Regions from separate parts of the Peribacillus sp. NPDC097284 genome, predicted to be linked through region 1. Evidence: riboswitches for the same ligand, from Rfam matches in the RefSeq annotation. Region 1 holds a riboswitch; the other holds the start of a gene.
The links. A riboswitch is a leader RNA that binds a small molecule or an ion and turns the genes downstream of it on or off. The one in region 1 is predicted to bind preQ1.
Positions count from the first base shown of each region.

Region 2: linked by a shared signal. The riboswitch ahead of ACIQXU_RS11335 (QueT transporter family protein) and the one ahead of ACIQXU_RS03510 (VUT family protein) in region 1 are both predicted to bind preQ1.

Region 1 covers NZ_JBIWCZ010000001.1:698,207-705,884, reverse strand. The annotation lists gene ACIQXU_RS03535 (hypothetical protein) at 373-573, opposite strand; gene ACIQXU_RS03530 (methyl-accepting chemotaxis protein) at 1,120-2,799, opposite strand; PreQ1 riboswitch class I at 2,985-3,027, shown strand; gene queC (7-cyano-7-deazaguanine synthase QueC) at 3,086-3,748, shown strand; gene queD (6-carboxytetrahydropterin synthase QueD) at 3,748-4,218, shown strand; gene queE (7-carboxy-7-deazaguanine synthase QueE) at 4,211-4,939, shown strand; PreQ1 riboswitch class I at 5,093-5,135, shown strand; gene ACIQXU_RS03510 (VUT family protein) at 5,188-5,748, shown strand; gene ACIQXU_RS03505 (alpha/beta hydrolase) at 6,239-6,979, shown strand; gene ACIQXU_RS03500 (DUF421 domain-containing protein) at 7,046-7,678, opposite strand, start outside.
Region 2 covers NZ_JBIWCZ010000004.1:291,275-298,952, forward strand. The annotation lists gene adhP (alcohol dehydrogenase AdhP) at 1-853, opposite strand, end outside; gene ACIQXU_RS11320 (DUF3892 domain-containing protein) at 1,128-1,424, shown strand; gene ACIQXU_RS11325 (hypothetical protein) at 1,583-2,395, opposite strand; gene ACIQXU_RS11330 (YbaK/EbsC family protein) at 2,497-3,006, opposite strand; PreQ1 riboswitch class I at 3,170-3,214, shown strand; gene ACIQXU_RS11335 (QueT transporter family protein) at 3,221-3,706, shown strand; gene ACIQXU_RS11340 (TVP38/TMEM64 family protein) at 3,819-4,478, shown strand; gene ACIQXU_RS11345 (ATP-binding protein) at 4,586-6,217, shown strand; gene ACIQXU_RS11350 (copper resistance protein CopC) at 6,543-7,678, shown strand, end outside.

The sequences.
Region 1 (7,678 bases):
TTCCTGTATTTTGATTCTAATGACTCATTTAGTGCTACTTTTTTGGGATTGGATAAAGATGAGTAAAATCACCCCCCATATTTTTTGGGTTTTTTTAATATGAAATACCCGAGGGGCTATGAGGTGACATCAATAAATTGTCAAAATCCTTCTCTTAAAAGTTTTTGGAAATGAGGGTTTTTAAAAAAAAGACTAGTTTCTTCTATTAATATAGTGTTAATAGTAGAACTAAAAAAAACCCAGAATAAATTCTGAGTTTTTAGAGTATTTTTACATTCATTTATAATAAGGGATCAAATGAAATATTATTTATAGATGAGAGTAATTTTTGTAAATTCATAGTCTCGAATCAATTTTAAGATGATGCTATCTTTAGCTAGATTTTATTCTATTTAAAAGCTCAGTATGTGAGTCCTTTTTACCGCCATCTATAACATAAAGCATAGGGGCTAATCTTCTGTTTCCTTTATCGGCAGAATTCATCTTCAAGTAATTTTCGTATTCGTTGCGAAAGAATTCGTCTTGGGCTTTCCCTTCGTTTAACTTTGCTATGAATTTGAAAAATCGTTTCATATGAATTCCTCCTTGTTTGGTTAAAAAGTATTAGGTTAATAGTAACATACTTTAGGTGGAAATTAACCACTTATTATAAAATAGGAAATAAAAAATAGTAAAGGTGATTATATAGACTTAGTTCTCTGGATTTGGAATACGATATTGATGTAAGGTCATCTCGTCTGTTTAGAGAGTCTCCTGTTGATCGGGTTTCGAATGAGAGTAATTAAGAGTTGGTTCAAATGCTTTTTAAAAGTGTGCTGACACTTCTAGAGAGGAAGTAGTTATTCTACTATTTACTGATGTAAATATTACTGGAGTAATATTAATTATACATTGAATATTCAGAAAATAATAGTGTGAGTTGAATTATTTCTCTCTGTATAAGATTCATGGTGAATTTTTTATTATAGTTTGTTTTGTGTTGTTATTAGTTTATTCCCCGTATTCACTATATTGAAACAATTTTAATGAAGAGGATATATTTGTTATTAACTTCATAGGAATAGCTAAATGCATGCAAGGAAAAGCTTCCCACAAGGTAGGTGTGGGAAGCGGCTTTCATCATAATTGAAATCTTTTAACCTGGTCTGTTAACTGTTCTGCCGATGATGCAAGTTCACTGGCGTGATTGGTGATTTCATCCATTGAAGAGCTGGATTGCTGTGCTGAAGCAGATACTTGTTCAATGCCTGCTGCTGACTCTTCGGAAACGGCTGCAATGTCTTCGACGGCCTGGTTGATTTTTATGCTATTGGTAGAGATATAGTGTAAGTCATTGGTTATGTGTTGTAATTTTGTGCTCATGGCTCCCACTGAATGATTGATGGTTTCAAAGGTTTGGCCGGTAATGGTAATTTGTTGGGTGCCTTCATCTACTTGTGTATATCCATCTTCCAAGGAGTGAACGACGGTTTTAGAACCTGTTTGAATGGCTGTAACAATTCCAGTAATGTCACCCACAGAATCTGTAACTTGTTCCGCGAGTTTCCGAACTTCTTCGGCGACGACGGCAAATCCTTTTCCATGTTCGCCGGCGCGTGCCGCCTCAATGGCTGCGTTTAAAGCGAGTAAGTTGGTTTGATTGGAAATGTCCTGTATGACCTGAACGAGCTTTGAAATTTCCTGGGATTGTGAATCAAGGCCTTTTACCTCATCGACTGCCTGTTTCACAATCCTATCAATCGTTTGCATTTGTTGTACGGATTTGTGCATCATGGTTGTTCCTTCTTTTGTTAAGGACAGGATCTCGGTGGAGGTTTGGGAAATTTCTTCTCCTTCACTGTGTGCCTTTTGGATCTTTCCTGAGAATTCTTCCACCATACGGACGATTTCCGTTGCTTGGTTGGCTTGTGACTCAGAGCCTTCTGACAGCTCGTACATAGTGGTTGCAATTTGACTGCTTCCTTGTTGCACTTCATTTGCCGATTGGGTCAGCTCTTCGCTTTTGCTTGTAACGGATTCGGATACATTCAGCATGTTTTCAATGATATTGCGAAGGTTTCTCTGCATCTCGTTTGTGGAAAACGTCAATTCCCCGAGTTCATCGTTTGATGTCTGCTTAAGTGGTGCATGGTTCAGTTCACCTTTTTCCATTAGCTTCATCCTGTCTCGGATCCTTAGGATCGGTTTGGTAATGAGGTTGGCTGTCACAAGGGCAAGGCCAATTCCTGCTATGACTGTAATGATGGATAAAATGATACTCGTCGTTTTAACGGATTTTCCACTGCTGATGACGGTCTCTCCGGAAGTGACGATCAGTTTTTCGCGCTCGGAAGCGAGCTCTTTGAAGCCATCCATTATTTCCGTGCTTATGGGCGCTACTTCATTCAGCAATATTTCTTTCGCCTGTTTTTCATCTCCTTGCTCATACTGGGTAAAGACGCGTTCTTCAATCATGGTTCTCCAATCAATGCTTGTTTCAATGATTTCTTTCGTTCTCTCAGAGTCGGATAAGGCTAATAGCTCTTCTTGTATGTGTTTGCTTTCTTCGGTATAAGCTAGGAAATCCTCTTTATATTGTTCATCTCCAAATAGGATATACCCTCTAACAAATGCCATTCTTTGCGAAAGGTTATAGAGTAATTGTTCATCTTTAATAAGAAGAGGCAATTCATGGTCGATGATATCTCTAGAATGTTTAAGAGACTTATTGCTGCTGTAAATACTATAGGCTCCTAATATGATGCATAAAGATATGACTAGCATAAATGCTAACAATACCTTTGTTTTAATCTTTTTCAAGTGTACGGCCCCTTTTTCGGTAGATTAGTTTACCTTCTGTTTATCGGAAATGGGGACCGATATTTAAAGAGAAAAGGGGAAATTGGGCTGAAAAGACAGGGAATCTCTTTGTTTTTATGGAATATATTGATATGATTCCATATATTGCGTTATGATTATAGAGAAAAGATTATAAGCCGCTTTAGGCGGAAGAGGTTCTAGCTACCCTCTCAAAAAAACTAAGGAAAAGCAGCACTCTATTCTTAGGGTGCTGCTTTTTTCCGTAAAAAAGGAGTTTTTCATAATGTTGAAGAAAGAAAAGGCAGTAGTGGTGTTTAGTGGGGGACAAGACAGTACGACGTGTTTATTCTGGGCCATGAAGCATTTTTCGGAAGTGGAGGCAGTGACGTTTGATTATAATCAGCGTCATAGCTTGGAAATTGATTGTGCGCGGAATATTGCAAAGGAACTGGACATCCCCCATCATGTTTTGGATATGTCGTTGTTGAACCAGTTGGCGCCGAACGCGTTGACGAGAAGTGACATTGCTGTGGCGGACGGGGAAGAAGGGGAGTTACCGTCTACATTCGTATCGGGAAGGAATTTACTGTTCTTGTCATTCGCAGGAGTGCTTGCAAGCCAAATTGGGGCGAAGCATATTGTAACCGGTGTTTGTGAGACGGACTTTAGCGGATATCCAGACTGCCGGGATGTGTTCATTAAATCGTTGAATGTCACTTTGAATCTCTCAATGGATCAGTCTTTTGTTATAGATACGCCGCTTATGTGGCTGAATAAAGAAGAAACATGGGAAATGGCAGATCAACTGGGTGCCTTTGATTTCGTTCGTGAAAAGACGCTGACTTGTTATAACGGAATCATAGCAGATGGCTGTGGGGAGTGTCCGGCATGCAAGCTTCGAAAAAAGGGTCTGGATGACTATGTGATTAGACGGCAGGTGAACCTATAATGTATGGGTTCAAGATTGTCGATAAGCTTCAAAAAATAGAACAGGACATTCATCGTAATCAATTGAACTATCATCAAAGACGGGTGCTCGTGAGCAAGGAATTCACGTTTGATGCAGCTCATCATCTTCATGATTATGAAGGGAAATGCAAGAATCTGCATGGCCATACGTATAAAGTCATTTTTGGCATAAGCGGCTATAATGATTCCCGTGGGTTGATGATCGACTTTGGCGACATCAAAGAAATCTGGAAAAAAGAAATCGACATTCATCTTGACCACCGCTATTTGAATGAAACGCTGCCACTTATGAATACAACAGCTGAAAATATCGTCGTCTGGATTTATGAAAAGATGGCTGATGCCCTGCAAAACAAGGACTATAAAGGGGCTAGGGTTGAATTTGTCCGTCTTTATGAAACGCCGACGAGTTATGCTGAAGCAAGACGGGAGTGGATGAACTGTGAGTAAGCTGCCCGTCATGGAAATCTTCGGGCCGACCATTCAAGGGGAAGGCATGGTCATCGGGCAAAAGACGATGTTCGTCCGGACAGCTGGGTGCGACTATTCATGTGCTTGGTGTGATTCCGCCTTCACTTGGGATGGGACAGGAAAGGAAGATATCGTCCAGATGACAGCTGAAGAAATATGGGAGGAGCTAAAACTCAAGGGAGGCAAGGGTTTCTCCTTCGTGACGATATCCGGGGGCAATCCCGGCCTCTTGAAGAATATGGCTGAGTTAATCACCCTTTTAAAAGAGAAGAACATCAGAATTGGCGTGGAGACACAAGGTAGCCGGTGGCAGGATTGGTTTCTCGATATTGATGAACTGACGATATCACCAAAACCGCCAAGTTCAAGGATGAAGACCGATTTTGAAGTGCTTGATGATATCCTATCCAAGCTTTCCAATAGAAGGGATGAAAATCAAATCTCTTTGAAGATTGTCGTATTTGATGAAGCTGATTATCAATATGCGAAGAATGTACATGCCCGCTATCCAGGCATTCCTTATTACCTGCAGGTAGGCAATGATGACAGCGTGACGACGGACGATCGGCAGCTGGTCAGTGAACTGTTGGGAAAATATGAACAGTTAATTAATCGGGTGATTGCCGATGACGAACTGAATGATGTGAAGGTGCTCCCCCAGCTGCATACGTATATCTGGGGAAATAAACGGGGCGTGTAAGGAAAAGGGTGGGGAAGTCATACTTTCTATTGAATGCCGTTTCTCTTCTATTATATGTTCTTTACATTTAGATACGTGAGGGGGTACTTTTAACCTTGATTTACCCCCGTATCCAAGATAAGATAAAAAAGGAAAAAAGATAATCCGCTTGAGGCGGAAGAGGTTCTAGCTACCCTCTCAAAAAAACTAAGGAGAACAGCACTCTTTCTTAGGGTGCTGTTTTTTCCTATAAAAGGAGATTGTAAGAAATGTTAAGAGTTCTATTGTATTTATTGTCCATTGTGACCGCGAATGTGGTCACAGCCGCATTTATGCCATTGCAATTTGGTATGTTCATCATCCCGATGGGGACATTGTTGATCGGAGGGACCTTCATCTTCCGTGATTTAGTTCAAAATAAATTTGGCAGGGCAAGGACTTATCTGTGCATTATCCTGGCATTACTTTTATCAGCCAGTGTATCATTCTTGTTAGGCGATACATTATTAATCGTATTTGCTTCCGCCCTTTCATTCGTGGTGGCTGAAACGGCAGATACGGAAATATATACTCGATTGAAGCTACCATTAAGTTGGAGGGTATTTTACTCAGGGGTAGTTGGAGGATTTTTCGATTCGGCAATATTTGTGGTGATTGGGCTTAGTCCACTGGGGGCGAACATCTTGCCGTGGTCCTCTGTACCTGCCGCGATTGTTGGTCAGATTATTGTCAAAACGGTCATTCAGTCAATGGGGGCCATTCTATTGGGGAAAATCCATGTAAGGCTTGAAAAGCGGATCAATAATGGAGGGAATGCGCTTGGTGGATGATACTAAAGAAGAAGATAAGTGCTATTGCTTGGAGGCTTTTCGCGAGAAATATGGTCCGCAAGTCCAGGGAGAATGCTTGAAGCTTTCTTGTGCCAACTACAGAAAGCATAACCTTGATAAGCTAGAATCGAGAGAATGCGAGTAAACAAAAAACCCGTTGTTAAACGGGTTTTCTTTTTTTATAGAAAATTAGATGCCTGTCCTATTCGAATCACTGCGAAGAGTCAAACAAGGTTATCGATAATAAGATTACGTACCTTTTTATTAACACGATGTACCTCGAAATATAAGGTACATCATTCCTGAACTAGAAAAAGGAAAATTTAGATTGCTAAATAAAACCAGTCATAGTAAAATGTCCTTCGGACCGCATCACTTGTCCTAATTAAGGCATAGGTACTATAATCGGGGTAATGGTGATTCTTTTAAATAGTTAATGATTTTATCAGAAATTTCAATATATACAACTTGAGGAAAAGGAGCAGATAGTATGAAAGTCATTGCACCTGAGTCATTCACATACAAAGGTGGAGAGAGAGCAGTTCTCTTACTTCACGGATTTACTGGAAGCACAGCAGATATGAAGAAGTTGGGTCGTTATCTCAATGACCGTGACTATACCTGCCACGCACCTCTATATAAAGGTCATGGATTGCCAGCTGAGGAACTCATCCATACAGGTCCAAAGGAATGGTGGAAAAACGTAGTGGATGGGTACCGTTTCCTTAAAGAAGAAGGGTACGAGGATATCGCCGTTGTCGGGATTTCCCTCGGTGGGGTCTTCTCTTTAAAAGTGGGAACGGAATTCCCTGTGAAAGGTGTCGTTTCCATGTGTGCCCCGATGAAAGGGAGAGACGTGAGTCGATTACATAATCGTATGATCAGTTATGCCAGGGCCTACAAAAAATTCGAAGGCAAAGACCCAGACCAAATCGATGCAGAAATAAAACGGTTAGAAAAAGAGCCTATGCACTCGTTGAAAGATGTTTTGCATATCATAGAAGATACTAGTGAAAATTTAGATTTGATTACGGCACCGACTCTTGTTCAACAGGGCCGGTTGGACGATTCCGACTATACGGAAAGTGCACCCATGATCTTCAATGATGTCGATACGCAACATAGGCAATTGATATGGTATGAGCAATCAGGGCATATCATCACATTGGGGAAAGAGCGGGAGCAAGTTTATGAAGATGTTCATCGGTTTTTAAATAACTTGATTTGGTAAAGTGGGAAGGCTGCCAGTTAAATTGGGCGGCCTTTTTCTAAATGTAAATCTTCTGTCTGATGAAATTCAGCTGTATAAGAACACTTTCACGTTCCCGTTAGTATCGATAGTTGCCAATAAGATATCGGTTATGTCCGCATTGTACATGGTTACTTTCCTTTTCAGCCATCCTTCATCTTTACCCACTCGGTTTAATTCGTGAAAATCAATCTTTCCCTCCTTAATAATGGTTATAGGAAAAGAAAATGGCTTTGTGGTCAACTTTATATCACCAGGGGTCACTGATTGGTATTGGGGAAGTAAGAAGAACGAAATAGTCCCATCAGGTTCCCAAAATGCCAAAGCAACTTTTTGAATTTCTTCAATTTTTGCCTTTCTTAATTCGGATAAAATAATATCGATAGAAATTCGTGCTTTGACTAAGTTTTTATGGATGACTTGTCCGTTTTCTATAAGAGGCAAAGGAGGGCTTTCAAAAAAATTTCGGAGTCTGCCCCAATGAAGACTCACAAATACACTGATTATATATAAAATAACTAGTACGACTGACGTGATCATCGGTCCCTTTAAGCCTAACTGTTCATCAGATAATGGGTGGGCAAGAATATTTCCAATGATCAGTGCCATTAAAAAGTCAATCAACCTTAACTGAGAAATGGCCCGGCGCCCCATCAATTTAACTGCAAAGAGTAAAAAAAG
Region 2 (7,678 bases), on a different contig from region 1:
TTGAACCTCGCACCGTTACCCCATTTAATACCGTATCAAAAATAGGGATAGGAAGTTCATCATTCGGCAATCCGACCACGACGAGTGTTCCGCCTCTTTTGACTGAACTGTAAGCCTGTTCAAATGCTTTTTTCGTTACGGCAACAGAAATAGCTGCTTGTACGCCACCAACTTTATCCTTAATTGCTTGAACGGGATCATTCTTCAACCCATTCACTGTATAATCCGCTCCTAGTTCTTTTGCCAGCTCAAGCTTATCATCTTGAATATCGACGGCAATGACATTGAATCCCATCGCCTTCGCATATTGAAGCGCAACATGCCCAAGTCCGCCAATACCATAGATTGCGACCCAGTCCCCTGGTTTTGCTTCTGAAACCTTAAGCGCTTTATACGTCGTCACACCTGCACAGAAAATTGGGGAGACCTCGGCAAAATCTAGCCCTTCCGGAACCTTGACAACATATTTTGCCGGTGCCTTACAATATTCCGCATATCCTCCGTCCACCGAATATCCTGCATTCAGTTGATCCAAGCAGAGCGTTTCACGGCCCGTCAAACAGTATTCACAGTCGCCACATGCCGAATAAAGCCATGGAATCCCTACTCGGTCACCGACTTTCAATGTTGTGACGCCCTCTGCTACCCTCTCGATAATCCCTACTCCTTCATGTCCAGGAATAAGCGGGAGCTTTGGCTTCACCGGCCAGTCGCCATGTGCTGCATGTAAATCCGTGTGACATACGCCACATGCCTTAATTTTAACTAAAATCTCACCATACTCTAAATCCGGAATCGGTACATCCTTTATTTCAAGCTCTTGTTTAAATTCATTGACGACCGCTGCCTTCATTGTTTTAACATCCTTCAATGTTTTCGATTCCACCGTACTTGTCCCCTGATTTACATTCATGATTCTATTCCTCCCTTAGGTCCGTGTTTTTCTCACTTCCACTTATTTATAATGCAAGTGCCATGCCAAACAGAAAAGTGCAATCAAGTTAGGTTCAAACATAAATCCTAGCCGAAAATTCGGCCCATTATGACAGAAATCCGGCTCAATGATGACGAAAACCAGTTCGTATATTGCTGGAAAAATGGTTCACCCTATAAAGAGGAGGTGTACAATGGACACATTTGAAGAAGCCTATGAATCCTACAAACAACAAGGAACGCCACAAGCGAACCAACAAGGTGGGAACGACAAAGAAGAAATTGTCGCCGTACGGAAGAATGAAGAGGATAATATCATCGCCATCAAGACAAATACCGGAAGGGAACTGGACTATCCCACCGCTCTTTCAGAAGCCAAGGCTGGTGCACTCGCAAACGTAGATGTCTTTCATAAATATGGTCGGGACATTTTGCGAAGTGAGCCTGATGGCATTAAAGAAAATAATCTGGATGAACTGCCTGAATTTTAAAGACCGAGAAAAGCTGCCTTCCATTCAGGCAGCTTTTTTCCGCAACAAAAAAAGAACCGCATACTAACAGGTTCTCCTAACGACTTCCTCAAGGTTTTCCGGGATATTGAAAATGGAGCAACCAGCACTCTCCCTTTTTCTCCAATCCTTCTATCTGTTTACCATTCATAATGATAGGACTCAGATATTTCCAGCAAGCGGCCACAGATTTCGACCACTTCTATGATTTCAATCCAAGACATATCCATCCCAAGTTCATTAGCATGCGAAATCTTATCCCGTAACTTCCTGATGGCATTGGCATCTTTCTTCCCTTTACTTTTGGATGGGATTTGAAAAAATGTTCTCAACTCTTTATCTTTATGAATAATGTCGAATTTATCGCTAATTTGTAGACATTCAATTAAATTAATCTCCTCATTTTTCTCCATTCTCCTTTCATATAATTCACTTGCCTTATGTAGACGATCCTCACTAATCATCGGATACCAGCTTTCACCCCCGAATCGATGCATGATAATATCACTAAGTCTCATTTCCAATAAAGTGATATAGCCAAAAATCAGCATCCTGATTGGTGGTTTTTGGAGGTCGGCATGCGTGATTAACTTTTTGATTGAATTATTCTCTAACACGAATACCCTCGTTTTCTTCTTAAAAATGCCTAACAATTGGATCAAGGGCGTTGAATCCGATACAAGTTCCCTTGGGGAAAAGAGCTTCATATAATCCGAAATGTTCCCTTCGCCAAGTTCATGTCTATCGATATAACCAACGATTTCCCCCTGGTCTTTCACGGCCAATGTATCAAAGTGTTTTTCCTCCATTACATTTTTGATATCAATGGCCGATTCATCTTTTCCACAAAACTCAAACTCTTGGGCTATGCTTCTGACCGTGATATTTTCCTCATATAGATTTTTAAGACTGTGATAACTACTATTATTGTTTTTGTACTCTACATTGGACATCCATGACCCTCCATCATTAGCATTCTATCCTAATTCATTAGAACCTAATAACTCCCCACTATCAGAAATAAGTCCACATGAAGTGGACTTTATTCCTTCATTCAAATGATATGTTTCTGCATATCTTCATTCACTTCTTGTTCCCAGTCCTTGCAAACATCTACCCAGTCCTTTGCTTTTGAGAATTGAAATAAATCCCCGAGTGAAAGTTCAATGGCTGAGTTCGCGCTCCCGCAAGCCGGGAAAACTGTCTCAAACCGTTTCATCGAAACATCCAAGTAAACATCCAGTTCATTTGCCAATCCAAATGGGCAGACACCCCCGATTGCATGTCCGGTCTGTTCAAGAACTTCTTCTGGAGATAACATCCTTGCCTTGAACCCAAACATTTTCCGGAATTTCTTATTATCGACTTTCGCATCTCCAGCGGCCACGACCAAAATTGCTTGGTCTCCTTCTCCCCTAAATGACAACGTTTTGGCAATGCGCGCGGGTATAACCCCGATTGTCTCCGCAGCTTGGTTTACTGTGGCACTAGATGTTTTGAATTCCATCACATCATGTTCCCTGTTCCATTGTTTAAAGTGGGCCCTAACACTCTCGATTGACATTTACTTTCATCCCTTTCCTTTAACTCTTTTTATGAATCGTACCATTCTTCACTATAGTAAAGCAAAATCTCTTTCCTTTATTCTAAATATTCAATATTTCGCATAAAATCTTGAAATTGACGAAAGAGGCCAAAATACGATACTATTAAACTTCGGGCAAAAGCCTAACGTGGTTCGTAACCATCCCACGATAAAAAACTAGGGAGAGAAAAATATGAATATTCGTACGCTCGCGATAAATGGTCTATTGGCTGCCATCTATATCGCTGTCTCATTCGTGCTTCAGCCGATTATGTTTGGGGTGCTTCAATTCCGCATTCCCGAAATGTTGAATCATCTTATTGTATTTAATAAGAAATATATATCCGGCATAGTCGTCGGTGTGTTCATATCGAACCTTTTCTTTTCACAGTTAGGGGCATATGACTTGATTTTTGGGGTCGGGCAATCTCTGATAGCCTTATTGCTTGTCATCTTTTCTTCCCGTTTCATAACGGGCATTAAGGGTCGAATGGCCATGACCATCATCATATTCACGGTTACGATGTTCCTAATAGCCATAGAATTGAATCTAGTCTTAGGATTGCCATTCTTAATAAGTTGGGCAACAACAGCAGCCGGGGAATTCCTCGTCCTACTGATCGGGGCACCCATCATTTATATGATGAATAAAAGAATTCAATTTGGAAAGTTGCTTTGAACTCACTGTGCATAAAGTAAAAGAACATTCTATATTCAAAGAGCTGTCTGCTACATGCAGCGGCTCTTTTTTTCAACCATACTCAAAAAAATTGATAAATGGTGGTGACTTTTTGCAGAAAAAAATACTGATGTTACTCGTCCTTCTGATTGTAGTAACATTCATCGGGCTAAATTCAGAATTATTCACGATGATTTGGAATAGCGACTTGGAATCCGTGATAGCCATATTGACAGAAAATCTCCTTCTTACCTTTGTAGTGACGTTCGTTTTGATGATCATTCAGAACTCCTTTACTGTCATCCCCCTGATTTTACTTTTAACAATTAATGTAACGATCTTTGGCTTTGCATTCGGGTATCTATGGAGTTGGTTAACAAGCGTGGTCGCGTCAGGAACCATTTTCTATGCTGCCAGGCACTGGTTCCAGTCATTGATTTTAAGAAAGATGGGTACCGACTCGCAGGATTCCGTCAAGGATCATGGGTTTATGTATGTCTTTACCGGTAGAATTTTCCCTTTCATACCGACAAGTTTAATAAACCTTGCAGCTGGAGTTAGTTCCGTCACCTTCAAAGATTTCTTAATGGCAACAGCATTAGGCAATCTCATCTACTTCTTCTTTCTCTCTTTAATTCCATATGGAATTCTTTCCGTAGAGATGAATCAATATACATTGATTGTACTCGGTTTCCTGCTCTTAACCTTTTTCCTTATCTACAAGCGCTTCAAGAAAAAAAAGAACCTATCACTCTTTAAGAAAAACAGGTAACCTTGCTGCCTGTTTTTTTGTGTGGAATCGTATATTTTCAGCCAATAGTTTGTTAAAATGTGTATGTATTTCAGCTTTGAAATGTCGGAGAATTCAGGGAGACCCATATGCCGAGACGTATCATATTAGTAATCTACATTCTTTCTGGAATGACCACATTACTTGTTTTCAATTACTATTTAATGAATTCCTTGAATACTAAAGAGGCGTTCCTTCAACTCCAGCGAGCAGAAGGGTTCATCTTTGTCCTATTAATCGGTTTGATTTTATTTCTCTACTTATCTAAAAGAGAAGAGTTCAAACAACTAAAAGAAGAAGAACAACTTCGAAGTACCCTTATTAACTCAATGGTAGACTTTGTGAATTTTAAGGATGGAGAAGGTAGATGGCTAGAATCGAATACGTTTGGACTTCAGTTATTCCAATTGGAGAATGTGGACTATAAAGGAAAAAAAGATAGCGAGCTTGCCGAGTACTCCCAATTCTACAGAGATTCATTGATTTACTGTGAAGATTCCGATCAAGAAACATGGGCAATGAAGAAGATTACGCGTTGTGAGGAGAATATTCCACTGCCAAACGGTCATTTTAAGACCTTCGATACCATCAAAGTCCCATTATTTCATGAAGATGGTTCACGAAAAGGGTTAGTAGTCATAGGTAGGGATATTTCAGAAAGAATTGCCGCGGAAAGTCAATTGCTTGCTAGTGAACAGCGTTATAAGTCTTTGTTTGATCACAACCCTTCCCCCATGTTAATGCTTGATTTGAAAGGAACCATCACAAACGTCAATCCAAGATTTGAAACCGTCACTGGATTCCGTAAAGGTGAAGTTCAAGGGGACCCTTTTATTGATTTGGATTTTTCCGCAGAAGCTAAAGAGCTCATCCAATCATCCTGTCAATATGTCGTGGAAAATCAGAAGGGGATTAAAAAAGGAAAAGATATAGCGCTTGTTACCAAATACGGGAATTCCATTTTACTTTCTTGTACTTTTGTTCCCATGTTAGTGGGCAAAGAATTAGCCGGTATCATTACGTATGCAAAAGACGTAACACAAATTCGTGAAACAGAAAGACGCTTACGAAAATCCGAGAAACTTTCGATCATCGGTGAACTTGCAGCAAGTGTTGCTCATGAAGTGCGCAACCCTTTAACGTCCTTAAAAGGGTTCGTTCAACTCCTGAAAAAAAACGACCAACCCCATGATCAATATTACACCATCATGCTTAGCGAATTAGACCGAATCAACTTAATCGTTAGCGAATTGCTTGTCCTAGCAAAGCCTCAGGAAATCATGTTCAGTCAAAATCAGATCGTAGAATTGATCGATGAAGTCAGAGCCTTGCTTCTTGTAGAAGCCGATTCTTCTTCCGCTCAAATTTCTATCGAGGTAAAAAACGATATACCGCTTATTTTATGCGAAGCAAACCAGCTGAAACAAGTATTCATCAACATGGTCAAAAATGCTCTGGAAGCAACAGCATCCCATATTTCGATAGAAATTGAGCATATTAACCATTCCATTTCCGTTACAATCAAGGATAATGGCTGTGGAATCGAGAAAGATCGCATGAAACATCTCGGGGAGCCCTTTTTTTCATCTAAAGAAAAAGGGACTGGGCTTGGACTGACCGTAAGTTGCCGAATTATCGAAGCGCACCAAGGAAAAGTACACTTTAGTAGCAAACTAAACCATGGTACCGAAGTTAAAATTGAATTGCCGATATATAAATAGGATAAGTACTTGTTTACTTGTCCTATTTTGTTGTGTTCGGGATATAAGTAAACGTCCCCATACACACGATTGAACCGGCCAAAATCACCTTCTCGCCTTTTTTATCTTTTTCAACGTACTCCCCCCTACATTTCCTGTAATATGGTAAGGTCAGAGTACCATGGTAAGCTTAATTATTTCTTAATGATGCATAATAGGAAATAGAATAATTAGCTTATAGATCAAGAAAATGTAGAGAGATTCTCTTCATTTTTTCACTGTTATTTCACATTTTCATTTTATACTAGTTCATAGAAGTACTAAGAAAGGTTGCTGGCACAACAAAATGAAGAATTACATATGGCTGTTCGTCAGTCTACTTGCCTTGTTTATCTTACCGGTAACGGCCTTTGGCCATGCATCCATTTTGAGCTCGAATCCTAGCCCAAATGAGAGCTTGGATACTATACCTGAAAAGATCAGCATTCAATTCAGTGAAACTATACAATCTTCCTTTCACTCACTTGCCATGTACAGCAAAGAGGGGAAGGAGATCCCACTTCAAGATATCCAAGTTTCAGGGAATACTCTTGAAGCTACATGGTCAAGCTCTTTCGATGAAGGGGTTTATATCATTAAATGGAGAGTGGTTTCTAGTGATGGTCACCCCATCAAAGGTACAATTCCCTTTCAATATGGGGAATCCAACATCCCATCCGATCAACTGATCGGCGAAGAACATGCAGGCTTTCCAAGTACAACACAAATAGTCCTGCAAAGCCTTCAATATCTTTGTTTTGCCGCTCTTACTGGTGCACTCTTTTTTTATTTATCATTGGTGAAACGCCCTACTCCTGATCAAATCAGCAATAGGGCCCGACGCTATATCTGGCTATCTTATACCGGACTGGCGATTTCCATTCTATTGAGTCTACCTTTAAAAGTTACGATTGACGCTGATGTAGGTTGGTGGCATGCTTTCAATGGCATCTACCTAAAAGAAGTATTACAGTCCACCCAATTCAGAAATATTTGGATGATAGAAATAGTGTTGCTAATTGCCTTACTTGTGGCAATTTTGGCTATATGGAGAAATTACTTCAACAAGGTTTCTCTCCTAACATCCTTTATCCTTATATCTGCCTTGATGGTTTGCAAGGCCTTAATCGGACATACCATGGATACAACTCATCAATACCTGGCTGTATCTATGGATTTTCTCCATGTAATGTCCATGGCATTATGGCTAGGCGGTTTATTGGCTATACTGATAATTCTTCCAAAGTCCTATAATCCGAAGCTGACTGATGTTGATAAAAAAACGTTTTATTGGTCAATCATACAGAAGTTTTCCTCATGGGCCGTTCTTTTTGTGATTGTCCTGATCGTCAGCGGACTTTACAGTAGTTTTCAACATGTCCCAACTCTTCATTCATTGCTAAATACGACATATGGACAATTATTACTCGGGAAAATCGGACT